DNA from 4 places in the Acidovorax sp. GW821-FHT11A03 genome. Region 1 is predicted to be linked to each of the others. Evidence: predicted binding sites of a transcription regulator. Region 1 holds the regulator's gene; each other region holds the start of a gene.
The links. The regulator FNR, encoded in region 1, switches genes on or off when oxygen is low (the NO sensors DNR and NnrR bind a similar motif). The targets are predictions, from matches to a motif close to TTGATNNNNATCAA.

Region 1 (5,587 bases):
TTCTGGGTGCTGTTCTACGGCTTTGCCACGTATGGCAATGCGGGCTACATGCGCGAGCAGGTGTGCAAGTACATGTGCCCCTACGCGCGCTTTCAGAGCGCGATGTTCGACCGGGACACCCTGATCGTGAGCTATGACGTGGAACGCGGCGAGCCGCGCGGCCCGCGCAACAAGACGATCGACCACAAGGCCAAGGGCCTGGGCGACTGCATTGACTGCACCTTGTGCGTGCAGGTGTGTCCCGTGGGCATCGATATCCGCAAGGGCCTGCAGTACGAGTGCATTGGCTGCGGACTGTGCGTGGATGCGTGCAACACGGTGATGGACAAGATGCACTACCCCCGGGGGCTGATCCGCTTTTCCACGCAGAACGGCGTGGCGCAGCGCTGGAGCCAGTCGCAGATCCTGCGGCGCGTCCTGCGGCCTCGCGTGCTGATCTACACCGCCGTGCTGGTGGCACTGTGCGTGGGCATGATGGCCAGCTTGGTCACCCGCACGCCGCTCAAGGTGGATGTGGTGCGCGACCGCGCGGCCCTGTCGCGCATCGTGGCGGGCGGCAAGCTGGAGAATATCTACCGCCTGCAGATCATGAACGCCACCGAAGGCCCCCAGCGCTACCGCATCGGCGCCCGCGGCCTGGACGGGCTGGAGGTGGCCTCTGAAGCCGAGGTGGACATTGGCCCCGCGGAGTCCCGGTGGGTGGCCGTGCGCCTGCAGATACCGTATGGCTCCGCGCCCCCGGGCTCCCATGCCGTGCAGTTCGATGTGCAGGCGGTGGGCGCTGCGGCCCATGTGACCGAGAAGTCCGTATTCCTGGTGCCCCGATGAGGCGACGTGCACCCCGGTGCACGGCACCGGGGACTTTGTATGACCGAGAAGATTTTTGAGGAGCAAGCACCCATGCCATCCAATCCAGCCATCGGCTCCGCCCCCGCCACCGCTGCGCCCTGGTGGAAATTCGGCCACGTCTGGCTGATCATCGCCGGCCCTGCCATCGTCATCGTGGCGGGTTTTGTCACGCTGTGGCTGGCGATTTCGCGGCCAGACCCCGTGGTCGCCGAGGACTACTACCGCCAGGGCATCGAAATCAACAAGACGCTGGAGGCTCCGGAGAAGAGCCTGGCCCCGGCCATGAAGGGCCGCAACCACGCGGCGACACCGGTTCAGGACCAGCCACGCTGAAACCCCTGGCCGAGCAGCGGGTCTGCGCGGCCTTACCAGGAGACAACCCCGATGTGGACGCAACGCCTGATGTGGATTGCATGGCCCGCCTTTCTGATGGCGGGCGCGATGGAGATGCTGGTTTTTGCGATGGTGGACCCGCAGGACCTGCATTGGTTCGGGCAGCCGCTGGCCCTGTCGCGCCAGGGCGTCTACACGCTCGCGTTCTTTGCGTTCTGGGCCATCACCATGGCCTCCAGCGCGTTGACCACGCTGCTGGCAATGTCGCCCTTTGAACTCAACCGCTGCCCCGTGCCTGAAGGCGAGCGCCCTGATGATTGCCGAAAGACATCATCCTGCCCTTGAACAGCGCACCGGCCGGGCTCCGGTGGCAAGGCGTTGCCGGGACGGGCGGACCTGGCTCGCCTTGCTCAGTGGCAGGCGGACTGGTTGTTCACGATGCGCTTGAGCGCGTCGGTCTCGAGGATGCGGACATGGCGCTGCTTGACTTCGACAATGCCTTCTTCCACAAACTTGGAGAAGGTGCGGCTCACGGTCTCGAGCTTGAGGCCCAGGTAGCTGCCGATCTCCTCGCGCGTCATGCGCAGCACCAGCTCGGACTGCGAGAATCCGCGGGCGTGCAGGCGCTGCACCAGATTGAGCAGGAACGCTGCCAGGCGCTCCTCGGCCCGCATGCTGCCCAGCAGCAGCATCACGCCGTGTTCGCGCACGATCTCCCGGCTCATGATCTTGTGCACGTGGTGCTGCAGCGCGGTGACCTCGCGGGACAATTCCTCGATGCGGTCAAACGGCATGACGCAGACCTCGGCGTCTTCCAGGGCCACCGCATCGCAGGTGTGGTGATCATTCACGATGCCGTCCAGGCCGATGATCTCGCCCGCCATCTGGAACCCCGTGACCTGGTCGCGTCCGTCCTCGGTGGCCACGCAGGTCTTGAAAAAGCCGGTGCGGATGGCATAAAGCGAGGTGAACGACTCACCATTGCGAAACAGCGTGCCGCCGCGCTTCACCTTGCGGCGAACTGCAACGACCTCGTCGATGCGGTGCAGTTGCTCTTCGCTCAGGCCCACCGGCATGCACAGCTCGCGCAGGTTGCAATTGGAACAGGCGACTTTGATGGTGAGCGGGTTCATAGGCACAGGGCGGAGTTAGGTTTCGAGCATACCGCCCGATGGCCGAAGAGGGAGTCTCTTGGAGGGCGGGCAGGCGACTGACATGCATCAAATTGTCGCTGTTCCGGCCACTCCATCACTTGATTCATGTCAAGGACATGGGGAGCAGCTTACGGCACAGTCAAGGTGTACGCAAGGATTCGCCCCATGACCGCTGTTTCGCCTGACCTGCTGCGCCGTTTTGACGTACCAGGCCCCCGCTATACCTCCTATCCGACGGCCGACCGGTTTGTGGAAGCCTTCGGCCAGGAGGACTACGCCCTCGCCCTCGAGCAGCGCCGCATGGGCACCCTGACCAAGGCGCTGCCCTTGTCCCTGTATGTGCACATCCCCTTTTGCGAGTCGCTGTGCTACTACTGCGCCTGCAACAAGATCATCACCAAGCACCACGACCGGGCTGAAGTCTATCTGCGCTATCTCAGCCGCGAGATCGATCTGCACACGGCGCACTGCGGCACGGGTCAGGTGGTGAGCCAGCTGCACCTGGGCGGCGGCACCCCCACCTTCCTGTCGGACGATGGCTTGCGGGAACTCATGGCGATGCTCCAGCGCAGCTTCACCCTGGCGCCGGGCGGGGAGTACTCAATCGAGGTGGACCCCCGTACCGTCAATGCCGACCGGCTTGCCGTGCTCGCGGAGCTTGGATTCAACCGGCTGAGTTTTGGCGTGCAGGATTTTGACCCCGAGGTCCAGAAGGCGGTGCACCGCATCCAGCCCGCCGAACAGGTGTTTTCGCTGGTGGAATCCGCGCGCTCGCTCGGCTTCGAATCGATCAATGTGGACCTGATCTACGGGTTGCCGCGCCAGACGCCGGAGTCGTTCGACCGTACGCTGGCGCAGGTGGTTCAGTTGCGGCCTGATCGCATTGCGCTGTATGCCTATGCCCACCTGCCGGAGCGGTTCAAGCCCCAGCGCCGCATCCTCTCCGCCGAACTGCCCGCAGCCTCCGGCAAGGTGTCGATGCTCTCCCGTTCGCTCGACGCGTTCATGGGCGCCGGCTATGTGTATGTGGGGATGGACCACTTCGCGCTGCCGGAGGACTCGCTGGCCGTCGCCAAGCGGCAGGGCCGCCTGCACCGCAACTTCCAGGGCTACAGCACCCAGCCCGACTGCGACCTGATCGGCCTGGGCGTGTCGGCCATTGGCAGGGTCGGCGCCACCTACAGCCAGAACGCCAAGACCCTGGATGAGTACTACGACCTGCTGAACCAGGGGCGTCTGCCCGTGGTGCGTGGCCTGGCCCTGACGCGGGACGACCTCGTGCGCCGCGCCGTCATCATGTCCTTGATGTGCCAGGGAGAACTGCTGTTCGAGCCCATGGAGCAGGCCTGGCTCCTCGATTTTCGGCACTATTTCTCCGCCGAACTGGCGCAACTCGACACCATGGCCGAGCAGGGGCTGGTCAAGGTGAGGCCCGACGGTGTCGAGGTCACGGCCATGGGCTGGTTCTTCGTGCGCGGCATCGCCATGGTTTTCGACCGATATCTGCAGGCAGACCGCAACCGCGCGCGTTTTTCACGCATCATCTGAATCCCATGCTTGCAACGGTTGCCTCGACTGCCTTGTTGATGGGGCTCGTTGGCGGGTCCCATTGCCTGGCCATGTGCTCGGCACCTTGTGGCGCCGTGGTGGGGCAGGGGAGCGCGGGCTGCGCATCCGCCCCGGGCGCAGGGGCGCCGGCGGAGGGGGCTCCCCCGAAGGTGCAGGCGGTGCGGTGGGCACCGCGCGGTGGCGTGGCCCGGCGGGCCGTGGCCTTTCATGCGGGCCGCCTGACGGGATATGCCCTGGCGGGCGGGCTGGCCGCCCTGGCCATGGACAGCCTGGCGTGGCTCACTCAGCAGACCATGGCACTGCGCCCGGCGTGGACCTTGATGCACGTCGCGGTGATGGCGTGGGGGCTGATGCTGATGGTCCAGGCGCGGCAGCCGCTCTGGGTGGAGCAGGCGGGCCGTGGCGTGTGGGAGCGCGTGAGGCCTCTGGTCCGTGCCCCGGGAGGCATTCTTGCCGCGGGGTTTCTCTGGGCGCTGATGCCCTGTGGCTTGCTGTATTCGGCGCTGCTGGTGGCTGCCTTGAGCGGAGGGCCCCTGGAGGGCGCATTGTCCATGGCGCTTTTTGGCATTGGCAGCGGCGTCTGGCTGGTCGGCGGGCCCTGGGCCTGGACGCGGTTGCGGGCCCGGCTCAACACCGTGCGCGCGGACTGGGGGACGCGCGCCGCCGGTGGCCTGCTCTGCGCGGTGGCAAGCTGGGCACTGTGGATGGACCTCGTCTACAAACCCTCGCTGTGGTGCCGCTAGCGTGCATTCGGGCCGCGGCGGCCTGAGGGCGAGGCGGTTTCGGTAACCCACATCCCCATGAGGGGGATTGCCCCGCCCCGCGCCTTCGGGCAGGCAAGTGTTGCCGTGCCGCCGCGGCGCGGGTGGGCTCCTTCGACAAGGCCTTCGAACTGGCGATAATCTGTGTAACTATTGGTGGCATTCACGTCTCCATGTTTCGCGCGCCCCGAAGTGAACTCCTCCATCCTCATCGATATCAGCCAACTGCGCGTCGGCATGTACATCCAGCTCGATGTGGGCTGGATGCACCATCCGTTCCCGGTGAGCAGTTTTCGGGTGGCATCGGCGGACCAGATCGCGACGTTACGGGAGCTGGGGCTCACCGAGGTGCGATACGTCCCCAAGAAAAGCGATCCGGAGCAAAGAGAGCTGGTTCCGGCCGCCTGGAGCGTGCCGGAGATGACGGTGCCCTCGGCCCAGGGACCGGATGCCCCCGGCGCCACGGCCACCGTGGACCCGGAGGCGCAGCGCCGGCGCGAATTGCTGGAGGCGCAGAACCGCACCTTGGCGGCCTGCAACCAGCGGTTCGGAGAGGCCACCCGGCAGTACCAGGCACTCGAACGCGTTGCGTCCGAGCACCCGGACCAGGCCCGCACCAAGGGCGATGCGCTGGTGGCTGGCTGCGTATCGGAACTCCTCGAGAACGGTGACTCCGTCATCCGGTTGCTGTCGGAGGGCGTTGGCGAGCGCAATGCCCTGCACCCCATCAACGTGATGGTGATCTCCCTGCTGCTGGGCCGTGCCCTGGGCATGAAGAGCTCCGAGCTGCATGATCTCGGCATCGCGGCCCTGATCCATGACCTGGGCAAGCTCAAGCTGCCGCCGAACCTGCGCCAGCCCACGCCCTCGATGATCCCCATGGAGCGAACGCGCTACGAGTCCCACGTGGGCGAGTCCGTG
Region 2 (5,587 bases), on a different contig from region 1:
CCAGCGCCCCCAACCACAGCGCGCAGGCCGAGAACACCAGCCCGCGCGCGAGGCCTCCCGGGCCATCGGCGATCCAGCCCACCACCGTGGGCCCCACGATCTGCCCGGCGGCGAACACAATGGTGAAGGCGCTGATGCCGCTGGCCCACAGCACCTGTGGCAGGTTGTGCCGCACCAGGGCGGTGGTCGATGCCACCACCGACAGGAACACGCCGCCAAACAGCAGGCCCGAGGCCAGCACCACCGGCCAGGCCGACGTCAGCGCGGGCAGCACGGTGGCCACGCCCAGCAACCCGTTGAGCAGGCCCAGCGCCTGGCCGCCACGGCTGCGGTCCAGCAGCCCCGCCCAGATGCGCGACGACAGCACCACCGCCAGCCCCAGCAGCGCATAGAACCAGGTCACCGCCGTGCCGCTGGCGCCTTGCTCGCGCAGCAGCGCCACGACGAAGGTCATGTAGCCGATGTAGCCCACGCCGAACAGGCCGTAGCCCAGCAGCGCGGGCGCCAGCGCACGCCAGCGCACCCGGGCGGGCGGCGGCACCACATTGAAGGCCCGGGGGGCATCCGCGGGCACCGCCAGCCCGCGCAGCACACGCGCGGGCCACCACAGGGCCGCCGTCGCGGCCATGCAGGCCAGCGCCAGCGCCCACCAGGCCCACGTCCAGGCATGCGGGGACGGCGCCGCCGCCAGCACGGCGGGCACGAGCACGGCCGACAGGCTGATGCCCCAGCCCGTGCCCCCGTAGTACAGCCCCAGCAGCAGGCCGCTGCGCCCCGGCTCCTGCGCCCCCAGGCGCGCGGCGAGCAGGCCGCCGGCAATGAACACGAGCGCGCTCGCCCCGCCGGCCAGCAGGCGCTGCAGCAGGAGCGGCACCGCCTCGGTGAAAAAACCGCTGAGCCCCATGAACACGGTGGCCAGCACCGCGCCGGCCAGCAGCACGGCCCCCGGTGCGGCACGCCGCAGCAGCCAGGGCGTGGCCAGCGCGCCGACCAGATAGCCCAGCGCATTCACGGTGTTCATCGCGCCCGCGAGGGTGTAGGACCAGCCCAGGTCCTCCCGCATGGGCGGCAGCAGCAGCGCGTACGCAAAGCGCGTGATGCCGAGCGACACCGCCGCCCCCATCGACAGCGCCACGGCCAGCCACAGCGCGGGCACGGGGCGGGGGGAAGGATGGCGGGGCGGCATGGCGTTTGATTCTGCCCCAGGCCGCGCCAGCGCCCCGCACACCGCCGGCCAGCCCCGGATAGCACAAAACCAGAGCCCTTGTTGACGCATGTGCGCTGCACGTTTTGCGCTGCAGCATTAACCTTCCGGGATTGATCGATTGTGTGCAACCCGTTTTTGAAAGCCCCGCATGCCTTTTCTGTCCGACCCCGTCCAAGCCGGTGACCTGCAGCTGGCCAACCGCATCGCCATGGCACCGCTCACGCGCAACCGCTCGCCCAACGCCGTGCCCACCGACCTCGTGGCCACCTACTACACGCAGCGCGCCAGCGCCGGCCTGCTGATTTCCGAGGCCACCGCCATCAGCCACCAGGGACAGGGCTACGCCGACGTGCCCGGCCTGTATGCGCCCGAGCAGATCGCCGGCTGGAAGAAGGTCACTTCGTCCGTGCACGCGGCGGGCGGCAAGATCGTGGTGCAGCTGTGGCATGTGGGCCGTGTCTCGCACACCGACCTGCAGCCGGGCCATGCCGCGCCCGTGGCCCCGTCGGCGATCCAGGCCAAGACCAAGACCGTGCTCATCAAGGACGGCGTGCCCACGTTCACCCAGACCTCGGAGCCCCGCGCGCTCGAGATCGCCGAGATCCCCGGCATCGTGGCCGACTACCGCCGTGCCGCCCGCGCTGCCATCGAGGCCGGCTTCGATGGCGTGGAGGTGCACGCCGCCAACGGCTACCTGATCGACCAGTTCCTCAAGACCAGCGCCAACCACCGCACCGACGCCTATGGCGGCAGCATCGAGAACCGCGCCCGGCTGCTGGTCGAAGTGGTCACCGCCATCACGCAGGAAATCGGTGCCGGCCGCACGGGCATCCGCCTGTCGCCCGTGACGCCCGCCAACGACGTGGTGGACGCGGACCCGCAGCCCCTGTTTGACTACGTGGTGCGCCAGCTCGGCCCGCTGGGCCTTTCCTACATCCACGTGATCGAGGGTGCGACCGGCGGCCCGCGCGAACTGCCCGACCGCCCCTTCGACTACGCGGCCCTGAAGGCGGCCTACCGCGCGGCCGGCGGCCAGGGCGCGTGGATGGTGAACAACGCCTACGACAAGGCGCTGGCGGAAACCGCGCTCGCGAACGGCGCGGACATCGTGGCCTTTGGCCGGCCGTTCATCGCCAACCCCGACCTCGTGCAGCGCCTGGAGCGCGGCGCGCCCCTGAACGAGGTCAACCGCGCCACGCTGTACGGCGGCGGCGCGGAGGGCTACACCGACTACCCCGCCCTGTCGGCCTGAGGGGGGCGCGCCGTCAGCCCAGCCCGATCGGGCTGGGCGCCCGCATCACGATGCGCGTGAACAGGCGATCGTAGGCGGGGTCCCGCGCCTGGCCGGGCGCCAGCGGGTTGGTATTGCCGGCAAACGCCGCATCGATTGCGGCCCAGTCGCCAGGCTGCAGGCATGCCTGGGCCGCTGGCAAGACCACGGTTTCCTCCAGGCGCATGTGCTCCAGGTAGAAAGCGACATAGCGCCGCAGGGCCTCGGAAAAGGTGTCGCGGCGCGCCTCGCCCATCAGCTCCCAGCCCAGCAGCAGATGCTGCAGCTCGCGCACGGCGGCCTCGCCGCCCGCGTGTTCGCGCTCCAGTTGCGCGATGGCGCCGGCCGCCTCCGGCGAACGCTCGGCCACCTTCGGGAACAGCCATTGCGATTCCTTCGGGTGGTGCTGGCGTTCGGGGAATTCGTCGATGTAGAACAGCATGGCCCGCATCACGTCGAAGAACGCGGCGGGCTCGTCGCCCGGCCCCTGGTCCAGCATCAGGCGCAAGGAATGCAGCACGGCCGCAAGCGACGCATGCTCTTCGTGGATGGTCCGCAGGCTGATCGACGGCATGGCAGTGCTCCCCAGGTCACAAGGCCTCCAGATTGCCATGCAGGCGCCCGCCCGCGCATGACGCAGGTCAACAAACCGTCGGGGACCGGGTGCGCATCGCGCGGCCGGTGCGCCTGCGGCCGCCGCACGCCGGGCATGAAAAAGCCCTGCATGCGCACCCGCCCGCAGGGCCCATTCCGGGTGTGATGGCGCGCGGGCGCCACCGGTTCAATCCATCATCAGCGCGCGAGCAGTGCCCTGGAAGACTCCCCGGCGAGCGCCTGGTGCTGCGGCGCCTCCACGGGTGCGTGGTGGGCGGCGTGGAGCATGGCGTCGGCCAGGCGGAACTGCTGCACCACCTGCGACAGGCGCGCGGCCTGTTCGCGCATGGACTCGGCCGCCGCCGCGGACTCCTCCACCAGCGCCGCGTTCTGCTGCGTCATGCGGTCGATCTCGCCCACCGACTGGTTCACCTGGCCGATGCCGGCCGACTGCTCCGACGCCGCCGCCGTGATCTCGCCGATGATGTCGCCCACGCGCTGCACGCTGGCCACGATTTCCTTCATGGCCGTGCCCGCATCCTCCACGTGGCGCACGCCCCCGTCCACGGCCGTCACGCTGCTGTGGATCAGGCCCTTGATGTCGCTGGCCGCCGCCGCCGAGCGCTGGGCCAGGCTGCGGACCTCGCTGGCCACCACGGCAAAGCCCCGCCCCTGCTCACCGGCGCGCGCGGCTTCCACGGCGGCGTTCAGCGCGAGGATGTTGGTCTGGAAGGCGATGGAATCGATCAGGCCGATGATGTCGCCGATCTTGCGGCTGGAGGCCGAAATCTCCTGCATGCTGGAGACGGCCTGCTGCACCACCGAGCCGCCGCGCGTCGCGGTGCTGGAGGCCGATGCCGCCAGCTGGTTGGCCATCTGCGACGACGACGCGGTCTGCTGCACCGTCGAGGTGAGCTGCGAGAGCGAAGCCACCGCTTCCTGGGCATTGCTCGCCGTCTGCTCCGTGCGTTGCGAGAGGTCCTGGTTGCCCATGGCGATCTCCTGGCTGGCCGTGGCGATGTTGCCGCTGGCGTCCCGCACCTGCGCCACGAGCGCGCCCAGGCCCTGCTGCATGTCGCGCAGCGCGCGCTGCAGGTCGGCCACTTCGTCCTTGCCTTCGGCGGCAATGTTCTGGGACAGGTCACCCCCGGCAATGGCCTGCGCCATGCGGCGCGCCTCTTCAAGCGGGTGGCAGATCGAGTTCATGTTCATCAGCGTGGTGGGCACCACCACCACCACGGTGATCACCACGGCCAGGACGAAGAGCCACTTGGTCTCGCTGGACACCCGGCCCTGCTGTTCGACCGACTTGGCCACTTCGGCCCGCAGCACGGTGTCGAGCTCTCCCACCAGCTTGTCGGCCTGGTCGAACTCGGCCACGGCCTTGCCGCTCATGCGGTTGGCAATCGTGGCGGTGTCGTAGCCGCTGGCTTCCAGCTGCCGGGCCACATGGGCAAACAGCTCGCGGTAGCTGTCCAGCCTGGCGATGATGTTGCGCACCACCACGTTGTCCGCGTCGTCCTCGCCCTCCAGGAACTTCGCGGCGATCTTCTTGGCCTTGTCCTGGCTGGCCAGCCACTTGTCGTGCGCGGCCTTCACGGCTTCCGGCTTCTCGTAGCCAATGATCATGTCCTTCTCGTACTGGCGGACGGAGCCCATCTCGCCGCGCAGCTCCGCCATGTAGCCCACCTTGGCGAAGGAGTTGTCCATGAAGTTCTGGCTCATGTCATGGATGCGGAACATGCCCAGCATGCCCGCGCCGCCCAGCAGGCCCAGCAGGCCCAGCACCACCGCGATGGCCCCCAGCATGCGCATTCGGATGGTGAACTGCCGCATGAACGAGAAGAGATTCATGATGTGTCGTCCTTTTATGGGTATGGAGGGGCCGCGCCTGCATTCGAAGCCGCCGGCCTGCAACAAAGCGTTGCAGTTTGCCAGACATCGATGACCGCACTGTACGTATTTATCACATGCGCCAGCGCTTCAGTAAGAGGGCATTCGCCATCACGCTGACCGAGCTCAAGGCCATGGCCGCCCCTGCCACCACGGGGCTCAGGTAGCCCATCGCCGCCAGAGGAATCCCGGCCACGTTGTACGCGAACGCCCAGAACAGGTTCTGGCGGATCTTCATCACCGTGCGGTGGGAGATGTCGAGCGCCGCGGCCACCAGCATCGGGTCGCCCCGCATCAGCGTGATGCCCGCCGCATGCATGGCCACGTCCGTGCCGTTGCCCATGGCCATGCCCACATCGGCCGCCGCCAGCGCCGGGGCGTCGTTCACGCCGTCGCCCACCATCGCGACAATACGGCCCCCGCGCCGCGCCGCTGCGCCGGGTCGCTGCCCTCCGGGAGGGACTTCTTCGCTACCCCGTTGCAACGCAGCCACCCTGGCGGCCTTGTCACCCGGCAATACCTCGGCCATCACCTCACCCGCGTCGGGGTCCAGCCCCAGGCGCCGGGCCATGGCCTCGGCCGCTCCCCGGTTGTCGCCCGAGATCATCACGGTGCGGATGCCA
Region 3 (5,587 bases), on a different contig from region 1:
CGGCTGAAATGCGCCTCGCTGGTGAACCCGGCGCGCGTGGCGATCTCGCCCACCCGCAGCCGGCGGTTGGCCGGGTTGGCCAGCGCGTGGAACGCCCGGGCCAGGCGCTGCTGCTGCACGTAGTGCGCCACGCCGCCCAGCGGCTCGAACAGCCGGTACAGCATGCTGCGCGAGACGCCGAACGTGCGGCTCAGCAGCTCGGGGCTGAGCGGGGCTCCCAGGTGCTGCGCGATGTATTGCTGGATGCGTTCGAGGGTGACACCCTGGATCTGTGGCTCCGCCTGGGCGAGGGTGTCGCGGCCCGGGCGCAGGCAGGCCGCCAGCATCTGCGTGGTGGCCTGCACCACGGCGGGCGCCTCGGGGAGGGTGACGGTGGGCAGCCGCCGATGCAGCGACTGCAGGTAGTCGCTGAGCAGCCCGCCCAGCGCCGTGTGGCCGCGCAGCACCGTGCCGTGCAGGTCGGCCGAGGGGCTGCAAAAGGCCTCGTCGGCGATCTCGCGGGGCACGACGATGGACAGGACGTGCGAGGGGCTGGCGTAGGTGCGCTGCGTGCGGCCGAGGTCGAACACGGTGATGTCGCCCGCGCGCACCTGCATGTCCACGCCGTCGTCGTGCTGGCCCACGAACCCGCCGCTGCGGTACCACTGCACCAGGTAGTGGTTGACCCCGTCGCGCGCCACGCGCGGCGTACCGCGCGAGAACTGCTGCCGGCCAAAGCGCAGGTCGCCCACCAGCAGGGCGCCCAGGTGGCTGGCGGTGACCGATGCACTGAAGCTCTCCAGCGGATCGCGGTCCAGCGGCGCGACATCGAAGACCACCGAAATGCTGCTGCGCCAGGCCTCGAAGCGCTCTTCGCCGGAACCCTGGTCGGTGGTGAAAACTGTCGATGGCAGGGCGTGCGGCGTGGACATGGCGGCGCGATTATGGGGGCGGGTGCTGCAGTGCACCAGCGCAGATTGCCCGCCCTCGCGCCCAGGCCCGCGGCACGATTCCTGCTGGAGAAAACGTGAACGACGTAGTTGCATTGCAACTTGGTCATTTATTTTTTTACTGTGATGTATAAAATGGACGCCATGCAAACGCAGCCCCCCAAAGCCTCGTTCAAGGAGCAGATGCACCAGGCGCGCGAGGATGCCATCCTCCAGTCCACCTGCCAGCTCCTGGGCGAAAAGGCCTTCGACGCCATGACCATGGACGATGTGGCCAACGCCGTGGGCATTGCCAAGGCCAGCCTGTACAAGCACTTTTGCAGCAAGGAAGAGCTGTGCAGCGCCGCCATGGTGCAGATCCTGGCGCGGGTGCGGGCCTATCTGGCGGACCTGCCCGCCGAAACGCCACCCCTCGAAAAGCTCCATGCGCTGGTGCGCTGGTCGCTGGAGCGCCTGCTGAGCAATGAAATGCCGCTGCTGCCCAGCCGCAACTCCACGCTGCGCGCGGTGCTCATGGCCAACAAGGACTATCTCAACGGCCTGGTGGCGGTGAGCGACCAGATCGGCGAATGGATCACCCAGGCCCAGGCCGAGGGCGTGATCAACCCCACGCTGCCACCGCTGGTGGTGCTTTACACCTTGTATGCGCGGGCCTGTGACCCGGTGGTGAGCTTCCTCAAGGAAGGCGGCCAGTATTCGGATGCGCAGATCGTGGATCTGGTGGTGCGCACCTGTTTCGACGGGCTGGCTGCGCGGTAGCGGCAGCCCGTTCCGGCGTTTCGCACCTCGCAAGAAAGCCCGGCATGCCGGGCTTTCTTGTCTTGCGGGCGAAAAACCCTGCCGAGGCAGGGCGCGGCCTGCGCCGGGCGGCGGGGCTCAGCGCACGAGCAGCACGGGCACCTTGCTGTGGGCCAGCACCTGCGTGGTGACCGAACCCATGACCAGGGTGGCCAGGGCCCCGTGGCCGTGGGAGCCCATCACCAGCAGGTCGAACTTGCCGCTGTCGGCCACCTTGGCGATGTTCTCGCCCACCGTGCCGACCTTGACGCTGCGCTTGGCCTCCACACCGTGGCGCGCGAGAAACTTGCACACGGGCGCCAGGATTTTCTCGGCTTCTTCGGCGTGGTAGTTCTCCACGACTTCCTTGCCCAGGGCCGCGCGGGCACGCGCGGGCAGCGGGGCCTGCACGGTGAGCACCGTGTACTGGTGGTTGCCCCCCAGCAGTTCTTCGTGGGTCGCCAGGTAAGCCAGCATTTTCTTGGTGTAGGCGCTGCCGTCGACAGCAAGCAGGATGTTCATGGTGTTCTCCGAAAAGGAATGGGTCAGACTAACGTGCGCGGACTTCTGTTGTCTTGACCTGGGTCATGTTTTTTCCTCTGCACTGCGGGGCGGCAGGGCCCCGTGCGCCGATCATAAGGTGATGCAGCACTGCGCCTGGAACGCCGCCTGCTCGCCCTTGCGCGCATAACCCAGCGGATTGGCCACGACGCGGCACTGCCACGGCGTGCCGTCCTCGCGCAGGCCCCGTGCCGTGTAGTCGCTCGGGGCATGCAGGTGCCCGTGCAGCCACAGCTGCGCGCGGGGCAGCAGGGCGTCCAGCGCGTTGCAGAAGCCCGCCGTGCCCGGCACCATGCCGTAGCGCGGGTCGGCACTGCGCAGGCTGGGCGCGAAGTGCGTGGCCACGACCGTGGGCCCGTCGAACGGGACCGCGAGCGCGTCGGCCAGCCACTGCTGGCAGGCCAGGGCCTGGTCGCGCACGGCCTCGGCGAGGAATGGCTGCGCATGGCGGGTGCCGCCCGTCTTGCGCAGATAGAAATTCGCCGCCCGGAAAGCCTTGTCGCGCAGCTTCAGGCGCCTGGCCAGGTCGGTGGTGCCTTCGTGGTCCGCCAAAGCGTCGAAATCGCTCCAGAGCGTGGTGCCCACGAAGCGGACACCTTGAAGAGTGACCACCTCCCGCTCCAGCCAGGTGATCCCCAGCCGTTCGCAGGTCCTGCGCAGCCGCTGGTGGGCCGCATCGAAATCCTGCGCGTCGTATTCGTGGTTGCCGGGCACGAAGAGCACCGGCGTGGGCCAGCCCGCGTACGGGGCCAGGGGCGAGAACCGGGCGAGGCCGAAGTCATCGTCCTGCAGCAGCGAGCCCTGCTGGTAGGAGCCCACGTCCCCCGCAAGCACCAGCACATCGGCGCCGGGGGCCGGTTCGGGGATGAAATGGGGGTGCGCCTCAAGGTGCAGATCGGACAGCAGCTGGATGTTCATGGAGCGCGCAGTCTACGGGCTCGGGGTGGGAAGGGGCGAAGCGAATGCCCTGGCGGCACCCCGAAATGCGCCAGATCCCGCCGCAAGGCACTGCCGCGGCAGGCCGCGCTGGGGTGGGTGGGCGGGATGCCCGCGCCCGGGCCTCACGGTTCGGGAAAGGTGCGGCGCGCCGAGCGCGCCAGGGCGTGCAGCAGCCAGGTCATCGCCGCCTGCTGCGGGCCGCGGCGGCGCCACAGGGCATCGACGTGCACGGGCGGGACGTCCAGCGGCAGGGCCCGTTGCACCAGCGCGTCGGAGATGCCCGTGACGGGCACGAAGTGGCGCGGCAGCACCGTCAGCAGGTCCGAACCCGACACCACGCGCCCGGCGGTGAAGAACTGGTTGACCGTGATCACCACCTTGCGCTCGCGGCCCAGGGAGGCCAGCGCCTCGTCGATGAAACCGAAGGGGCGGCCGGAAAAGCTCACCAGCATGTGCCGGGCAGCGCAATAGGCGTCCAGGGTGAGCGGCGCGTCCGCCAGCGGGTGGCCCTGGCGCATCACGCACACGTATTCCCCGTCGTAGAGGCGGCGGCTCTCGAACGCGACCGCCCCGCCCGACTGCGCGCGTGCCGTGAGGTCCGCCAGCACGGCCGGAAAGTAGCCCACCGCCATGTCGGCGGCTTCCTCGTCGAGCAGGCGCCGGGGGTCGCGGGTGGTCAGGGGCAGCACCCGGATCGAGATGCCGGGGGCCTCGCGCTCGATGATCTCCACGAGGGCGGGAACCAGCGTGGCCGCCGTGGCATCGGCCATGGCCAGCACAAAGGTGGACTCGGCCGTGGCGGGCTCGAAGCGCCCCGGCGCCAGGGAGTCCTGCAGATGGGCCAGGGCCTCGCGCACGGGGGGCCACAGCGCCAAGGCGCGGGGCGTGGGCTCGACCCCCTGGCCGCTGCGCACCACCAGTTCATCACCCAGCACGTCGCGCAGCCGGCGCATGGCATTGCTCACGGCGGGCTGGGTGATGGACAGCTTGTGCGCCGCGCGCGTGAGGCTGCGCTCGGCCATTACCTCGTCGAAGACGCGCAACAGATTCAGGTCCAGCGAGCGGAAGTTCAAGGGTGTCATGGCCATTCATCACCATTATGAATATCAATGATTCAAAATATAAACTTGAACATGCAAAGGGTAAACCCTAATATCACCCCATCGCCCGGCAATCTCGCCACAAGCGTTAGAAAAGGGAAACCGAAATGACCAGCTTTGCACACGTTGACTACCCCACTGAACACCCCGGCGTGGTCCGCGCCGAAAACGCCGCCGCCGCTCTGAAGAGCGTGGCCGCCAACTTTGACGGCGCCCGTGGCGCCGCCACCCTGCTGCTCGCGGCCGTCGTGTCGGCACTGCTGGTCGTGGCCAACCAGGTGATCGACACCTGGAGCGAAGGCCACCTGCTGGCCGCGTGGATGGTGCTGTGGCTGGTGGCGTTCGCCGCCCTGGCCCTGCTGACCGCCCCGGCACGCCGTGCTGGCGCCGCTCTGCGCGTGGCAGGGCGCGCCTGGGCGGAAAACCGCCGCCGCGCCGCGGACGACGAGCGCACCTGGCAAGTCGCCATGAAGGATCCCCGCATCATGGCTGAACTGAACCATGCAATGGGCATCCCCACGGTGAACGATATCCGCACGTACTACTGAGACCGCGCTGCGCGGCCGGCGCGGCCGTCCCGATCCCCTTGAAGCCGTGGCGAATGCTCGCCACGGCTTTTTTCATGGGCCGGCTGTCCTGCGCCTGGCCTGTCTTCCCCCTGGCGCCGGCCCATGAAAAAACCGCCCGTTCGGCAGAAGGGGCGGTTTCTCGGACTGGGAAGAACAGGGTTTATGCAGCCAGGCGTTTTTCCAGCAGGGCCTTGGTTTCCAGCAGGGCCGTGGGCAGGTGGTAGGCCAGTTGCTCGAAGTGGGCATCGTGCAGCTTGAACTCATCGGCCCAGGCCGCCTTGTCGATGCTGGTCACGGCGTCGAACTTCTGGGCGCTGAAATCCAGACCCGTCCAGTTGATCTCGGCGTACTGGGGCGCCACGCCGAACATGGTTTCCTGGCCTTGGGCCTGGCCTTCGATGCGGTCGATCATCCACTTGAGCACGCGCATGTTGTCGCCGTAGCCGGGCCAGACGAATTTGCCGGCCTCGTCCTTGCGGAACCAGTTCACGCAGAAGACCTTGGGCACGGCCTTGCCGGTGGCGGCGATCTTGCCTTCCATGTTCAGCCAGTGCTGGAAGTAGTCGCTCATGTTGTAGCCGCAGAACGGCAGCATGGCGAAGGGGTCGCGGCGCACCACGCCCTGGGCCCCGAAGGCGGCGGCGGTGGTCTCGGAGCCCATGGTGGCGGCCATGTACACGCCTTCCGTCCAGGTGCGGGCTTCCGTCACCAG
Region 4 (5,587 bases), on a different contig from region 1:
ATCAGTACCAGATTTTGATTTTGACTTTGAATGAAATCAGCCTGTAGCGCTTATAAATTCTGCGCCAATAGCTATCAATTAAGGAGCATTCAGTTCCAGCCCCGACCAGCGTGGCGCCAGGTCGTGGGGCACGTCGATGAGGTCGAGCGCGCGCGCCACGCTGTAGTCCACCACCTCGCCCACGGTCTGCGGGCGCAGGTAGAAGGCCGGCAGCGGCGGGCAGACGATGCCGCCCATCTCGGTCACGGCGACCATGTTGCGCAGGTGCGTGAGGTGCAGCGGCGATTCGCGCACCATCAGCACCAGGCGGCGGCGTTCCTTGAGCGCCACGTCGGCCGCGCGCGTGAGCAGGTTGTCGGCCAGCCCATGCGCGATGGCGGCCAGCGTGCGCATGGAACAGGGTGCGACCACCATCGCATGGCACTGGAACGAGCCACTGGCAATGGCCGCGCCCACGTTGTGCACGTCATGCACGCGGTGCGCCAGGGCCTCGACGGCGGGGCGGTCCAGGTCGAGCTCGTGCTGCAGGTTGCGCCAGCCCGCGTCGGAGACGACCAGGTGCGTCTCGATGCCGCCCTGACCCTGCAGCACCTGCAGGAGGCGCGCGCCGTACACGGCGCCGCTGGCGCCCGAGATGGCGACGATGATGCGGCGGGTGGGCACGGGCTCAGCCATGGGGCGCGCCCTCGGCCGCCCGGGCGCGCAGGGGTTGCGCCTGCTGGTCGGCCTCGACCTGCTCCAGCACGAGCGCCGCCTGCACGGGGTCGAAGTCTTCGTGCGCGCGCTTCTTCACGCCGTAGTGCTGCAGCTGGTAGTGCCGGTCGGCGGTGATGCCGTGGCGCGCGAGCGTGCTTTTCACGCAGACCAGCGGGCAGCCGTCGAGCGCGATGATGGGCCGGCCCGAGCGCACGGTTTTCAGCAGGTGCGGCACATCGCCGCCCACGCCGGCGATGCACGACATCTCGGCGACGCCGTGCCGGTCCAGACGCAGCGCCACATGGTTGGCCAGCTGCGCGGCGCTGGAGCAGCCCGAGCAGGAGTAGACGAGGGGGTGGTTCAGGGCCTGGTGGGGGGTCATCGCTCACCCTCCGTGGCGTGGCGCAGGGCCCCGGCGGCGCCGCAGGTGGTCCAGCACCTGGCGCGGTGCCAGCCTCTGCGCCCACTGGCGCGGGTCCAGCACCGGCAGCTCGATGGCGTCGAGCGCGTTCTTCACCACCAGGCCCAGTTCGGTGTCGCCCTCCATCGACAGGCGGCGGCTGAAGAACAGCGTGTCGGGGTCCTGCTGGCGCTGGGCGAGCAGCAGGAAGTCGTGGGCCGTGGCGCTGAGCGTCAGGTCCGCCACGGCGGGCGCCGCGAGCGGGGCATGGGGCGCGAAACGCTGACCGGTCCAGGCAAAGTCGAACGCCAGGCGCGCATCGCGCACCTGCACCCGCATCTTCTTGTCGAACAGCAGGCGTCCCACGTCGGGGGGCAGGTGCCGGGCCAACGCGAGGTTGAGCGCCGTCACCAGCAGCACCGAGCCCGGGTAGGCGGGCAGGCGCGACAGCACGGCCCCCACGGGAGGGGGAACCACCCGCGGGTTCGAAGGCGAAGAGGAGAAAGCAGCCATAGGGTAGGAATCGGGCGCTCAGGCCACGTAGAAGAACACGGTGAAGAAATGGCAGGCACTGCCGCCCAGCACGAACAGGTGCCACAGCCCGTGGCCATGGCGCACGCGGTGGTCCAGCGCGTAAAAGACGATGCCCAGCGTGTAGCAGGCCCCGCCCGCCAGCAGCCAGCCAAAGCCCCCGGGCGTGAGCGCCCGCCACAGCGGCACCACGGCCACCAGCGCCAGCCAGCCCATGAGCACGTAGATGGCCAGCGACAGCGCCCGCGCGCCGCGCGCCCACCAGATCTCCTGCGCGATGCCCAGCAGCGCCAGGCCCCACACCACGCCCAGCAGCGACCAGCCCCAGGGGCCGCGCAGCGACACGAGCGCGAACGGGGTGTAGCTGCCGGCGATCAGCAGGTAGATGCTGCAGTGGTCGAGCTTTTGCAGCACGGCCTTGACGGCGCGCCGGCGCACGCTGTGGTACGCGGTGGACGCGGCGTACAGCGCCACCAGCATGGCGCCGTAGATGCTGAAGGCGACCACCTTCCACGGGTCGCCCAGGCGCGCCGCGAGCGTGATGAGCACGGCCGCGCCCGCCGTGGCGAGCACGGCCCCGGCCAGGTGGCTGATGCTGTTGAAGCGTTCTCCGGCGTACATGCGATGGGGGCCCGCGGGTCAGGACTGCGCCACGGCGCTCCGCACGCGCCCCTGCTCCAGGCCCGGGCGGCCGAACCAGTAGCCGTCGCAGGGGAGGTCGGGCATCAGCGGCTGCATGCGCTCCACCAGGTCGCAGGCCGCCTCGGGGGCGCGCGCGTGGCGGGCTTCGTCAAACGCGGCCACCACCTGCGGCATGTGCTGCGCCTGCGGGCTCAGGCGCAGCACGTCCACGCCGCAGGCGCGCAGGCCCGCCAGTTCGTTGGCCAGGTTGTAGACGCGGGCCGATTGCGTCTGCGTGCCGTTGAGCACGAGAAAGCCCTCGTTCTCGCGCGTGCGCAGCGGCAGCCCGTCGGCATGCTGCAGGCAGCTGAACTGGCAGTCGTCCTTGGGCAGGTTGCGGTGGCGCGCGGTGAAGCAGCGCGCCGAGTACGCCAGCGGCATGCGCCCGTAGGCGAAGACCTCGGTCTCCAGGCCCTGCGGGCGCCGCGCCAGCACGGCCGACAGCGCGTCCCGCGACATCTCCACCGGCATCACCCAGCGGGTGGCGCCGAACTGCGCCATCCACTGCAGCGAGTGCGCGTTGTACAGGTTCAGGTGCGGCCCGGCCACGAAGGCCCGCGGCCCGGTGGGTGGCCGCGAGAGGCAGTGCACGGCGCCCATGTCGTTGGCCTCCACGGTGAACTCGCCGTTGGCCGTGATCTTGTGCAGCAGGCCCACGTCCGCACTGGATTCGATGAGCACCTGGGTGGACAGCACGGCCTCCTTGCCCGCGTCCCGCAGCATGCGCGCCAGCGCCAGCCAGTCGGCCAGGCGCAGCTCATGGCGGCGCGAGCACACTGTCTCGCCCAGGTACACCACGTCGACGGGCGTGGCGGCCATGGCTTCGTAAAACGCGAACACGGTGTCGCGCGGCCAGTAGTACAGCAGGGGGCCGAGAGAGAGTTTCATGGGGCGGGCTTCAGGGGTTTGATCGTGGGATCCAGATGCTGGGAGCGGCGCATGGAGTTCGAATCTGGCGCGGCCCAAGCCAGCGACCGCCGCGCAAGGGCCGCCCCGCCGCGCTGGCGGTGTCCCCCTTCCCGCATCGCGCAAGCGAGGCGAGAGAAGGGGGAAGGCGCGAAGCGCATCAGGGGGTTGTTCTTCATTTCCAGGGGCGGTGGTAGGCGCCCAGCGTGTGCTGCTGCCCTTCGGCCACCTGGTCCAGGCTGGCCATCCAGCGCGTCTTGGGCGCGTAGCGGTGGGGGTGGGCCAGGCACTGGTCGATGGCCTCGCGCCAGACCTGCGTGACCTGGGCCACGTAGGCCGGGCTGCGCTGGCGCCCTTCGATCTTGATGGCGCGCACGCCCATCTTCACGAGCTGGGGCAACAGCTCCAGGGTGTTGAGGCTGGTGGGCTCCTCGATGGCGTAGTAGTTCTCGTCGCCGCCCACGTCGAAGCGGCCCTTGCACAGCGTGGGGTAGCCGGCGCTCTCGCCGGGCGCATAGCGGTCGATCAGCACGCCGTTCAGGCGCGACTCGCGGCCCTGCGGCGTTTCCACCCAGCGCACGGCCTTCGGGGGCGAGCACACGCCGTGCGTGTTGGGCGATTCGCCCGTCGCATACGACGACAGCGCGCAGCGCCCCTCGACCATCACGCACAGGCTGCCAAAGCCGAACACCTCGATCTCCACGGGCGTGCGGTCGATGACCTGGCGCACCTGCTCCATCGACAGCACGCGCGGCAGCACGGCGCGCACGATGCCGAACTGCTCGCGGTAGAAGTTGATGGCCTCGTAGTTGGTGGCCGAGCCCTGCACCGACAGGTGCAGCCGCAGCCGGGGGTGGCGCCGCACCGCGTATTGCATGAGGCCCGGGTCGGCCAGGATGACCGCGTCCACGCCCAGGTCCACCGCCTTGTCCAGGGCGCTGCGCCACGGCCCCGGGTTGGCGGCCTGCGGGTAGGTGTTGAGCGCCATGAAGACCTTGCAGCCACGCGCATGCGCATGGGCGATGCCGCTGGCGATGGCCGCCTCGTCAAAGTTCAGGCCCGCGAAGTTGCGCGCGTTGGTCGCGTCGCGCAGGCCCAGGTAGACGCAGCTGGCACCATGGTCCACCGCCGCCTTGAGCGCGGGCAGGCTGCCGGCGGGGCAGACGAGTTCGAGGGCGGGCGCGGCCTCTGCAGGGTTGTGGGGTTCCATGGCTCTGGTTCAAACGCAGGCCCCCGGTGGGAGCCCAAGCACTGGGTGGCACCATACCGAGGCCGCTGCGCGCGCCGGCTGATCTTCATCAACCGGAGTGCACAATGCCAGAGCAATGCAGTCGGACTTTGACGCGGCCCGGCCGCCCATGCCCGCCTCGACCCGTTCCTTCCCCATTCCAACAACACCCTTCGCCGTGAACAAGAACCTGTGGCTGCTGGCCCTGTGCCAGGGCCTTTTCCTGACCAACAACGTGGTCTTCATCGCCATCAACGGACTGGTGGGCCTGCAGCTCGCCCCCTTTGGCTGGATGGCCACGCTGCCCGTGATGGGCTATGTGGTGGGCGGGGCCCTGTCCACCGCGCTCGTGGCCCGCAGCCAGGCCCGGTGGGGCCGCAAGGTGTCGTTCCAGATCGGGCTGGCCGTGGCGGTCGCGTCGTGCGGCCTGTGCGCGTGGGCGGCCTTCAGCGCCAGTTTCTGGCTGCTGTGCGCCGCCACCGTGGTGGCGGGCTACTACAGCGCCAATGGCCAGCTCTACCGCTTTGCCGCCGCCGAGCTGGCCCCCGCGGCCTACCGCGAAAAGGCCGTGTCGCTGGTGCTGGCGGGCGGCCTGCTGGGCGCCGTGGCCGGGCCGAACCTGGCCAGCGCCACGCGCACGCTGTTTCCGGTGCCTTTCGCGGGCGCCTACGTGGTGCTCATGGGCGTGGCCCTGCTGTCCATGCTGTGCATGGCGGCGATCCGCTTCGAGGCGCAGCCCGCGCGGCGCGACGCCGCGGGGCAGCCCGTCGCGGGCCGCCCCCTGTCCGAGCTGATGCGCCAGCCCGCGTTCGTGGTGGCCATCCTGGGCGCCGCGCTGGGCTATGGCGTGATGAACCTGCTGATGGCCGCCACGCCGCTGGCGATGCAGGTGTGCGGCTTCAACTTCGATGCGGCCGCGCTGGTGCTGGAGTGGCACGTGATCGGCATGTTCGCGCCCGGCTTCGTCACCGGCCACCTCATCAAGCGCTTTGGCGTGCTGTCCATCATGGGCGCCGGCGTGCTGCTGAACCTGGCCTGCGTGGCCGTGGCGCTCATGGGCGTGGAGCTGCACCACTTCGGCATCGCGCTGTTCATGCTCGGCGTGGGCTGGAACTTCCTGTTCACGGGGGCCACCACGCTGTCCA

Region 2: a site for FNR is predicted at 3,109-3,122, ahead of AC1RVY_RS12625 (hemerythrin domain-containing protein). Genes of this name have one in related genera too.
Region 3: a site for FNR is predicted at 2,282-2,295, ahead of AC1RVY_RS22600 (universal stress protein). Genes of this name have one in related genera too.
Region 4: a site for FNR is predicted at 4,503-4,516, ahead of ubiU (ubiquinone anaerobic biosynthesis protein UbiU). Genes of this name have one in related genera too.

What each region holds. Positions count from the first base shown of each region.
Region 1 is NZ_JBXASG010000003.1:403,821-409,407, forward strand. It holds gene ccoG (cytochrome c oxidase accessory protein CcoG) at 1-828, shown strand, start outside; gene AC1RVY_RS09135 (FixH family protein) at 901-1,182, shown strand; gene AC1RVY_RS09140 (hypothetical protein) at 1,234-1,527, shown strand; gene fnr (fumarate/nitrate reduction transcriptional regulator Fnr) at 1,593-2,315, opposite strand; gene hemN (oxygen-independent coproporphyrinogen III oxidase) at 2,502-3,884, shown strand; gene AC1RVY_RS09155 (sulfite exporter TauE/SafE family protein) at 3,890-4,648, shown strand; gene AC1RVY_RS09160 (cyclic di-GMP phosphodiesterase) at 4,859-5,587, shown strand, end outside.
Region 2 is NZ_JBXASG010000004.1:485,487-491,073, reverse strand. It holds gene AC1RVY_RS12635 (YbfB/YjiJ family MFS transporter) at 1-1,186, opposite strand, end outside; gene AC1RVY_RS12630 (alkene reductase) at 1,356-2,459, shown strand; gene AC1RVY_RS12625 (hemerythrin domain-containing protein) at 2,473-3,051, opposite strand; gene AC1RVY_RS12620 (methyl-accepting chemotaxis protein) at 3,270-4,925, opposite strand; gene AC1RVY_RS12615 (heavy metal translocating P-type ATPase) at 5,038-5,587, opposite strand, start outside.
Region 3 is NZ_JBXASG010000009.1:280,667-286,253, reverse strand. It holds gene AC1RVY_RS22610 (helix-turn-helix domain-containing protein) at 1-911, opposite strand, end outside; gene AC1RVY_RS22605 (TetR/AcrR family transcriptional regulator) at 1,065-1,688, shown strand; gene AC1RVY_RS22600 (universal stress protein) at 1,806-2,228, opposite strand; gene AC1RVY_RS22595 (metallophosphoesterase) at 2,340-3,185, opposite strand; gene AC1RVY_RS22590 (LysR family transcriptional regulator) at 3,329-4,288, opposite strand; gene AC1RVY_RS22585 (hypothetical protein) at 4,414-4,854, shown strand; gene AC1RVY_RS22580 (phosphoenolpyruvate carboxykinase (GTP)) at 5,036-5,587, opposite strand, start outside.
Region 4 is NZ_JBXASG010000004.1:353,360-358,946, forward strand. It holds gene AC1RVY_RS12020 (UbiX family flavin prenyltransferase) at 79-675, opposite strand; gene AC1RVY_RS12025 (putative zinc-binding protein) at 668-1,078, opposite strand; gene ubiT (ubiquinone anaerobic biosynthesis accessory factor UbiT) at 1,082-1,609, opposite strand; gene trhA (PAQR family membrane homeostasis protein TrhA) at 1,628-2,248, opposite strand; gene AC1RVY_RS12040 (U32 family peptidase) at 2,267-3,196, opposite strand; gene ubiU (ubiquinone anaerobic biosynthesis protein UbiU) at 3,390-4,424, opposite strand; gene AC1RVY_RS12050 (MFS transporter) at 4,621-5,587, shown strand, end outside.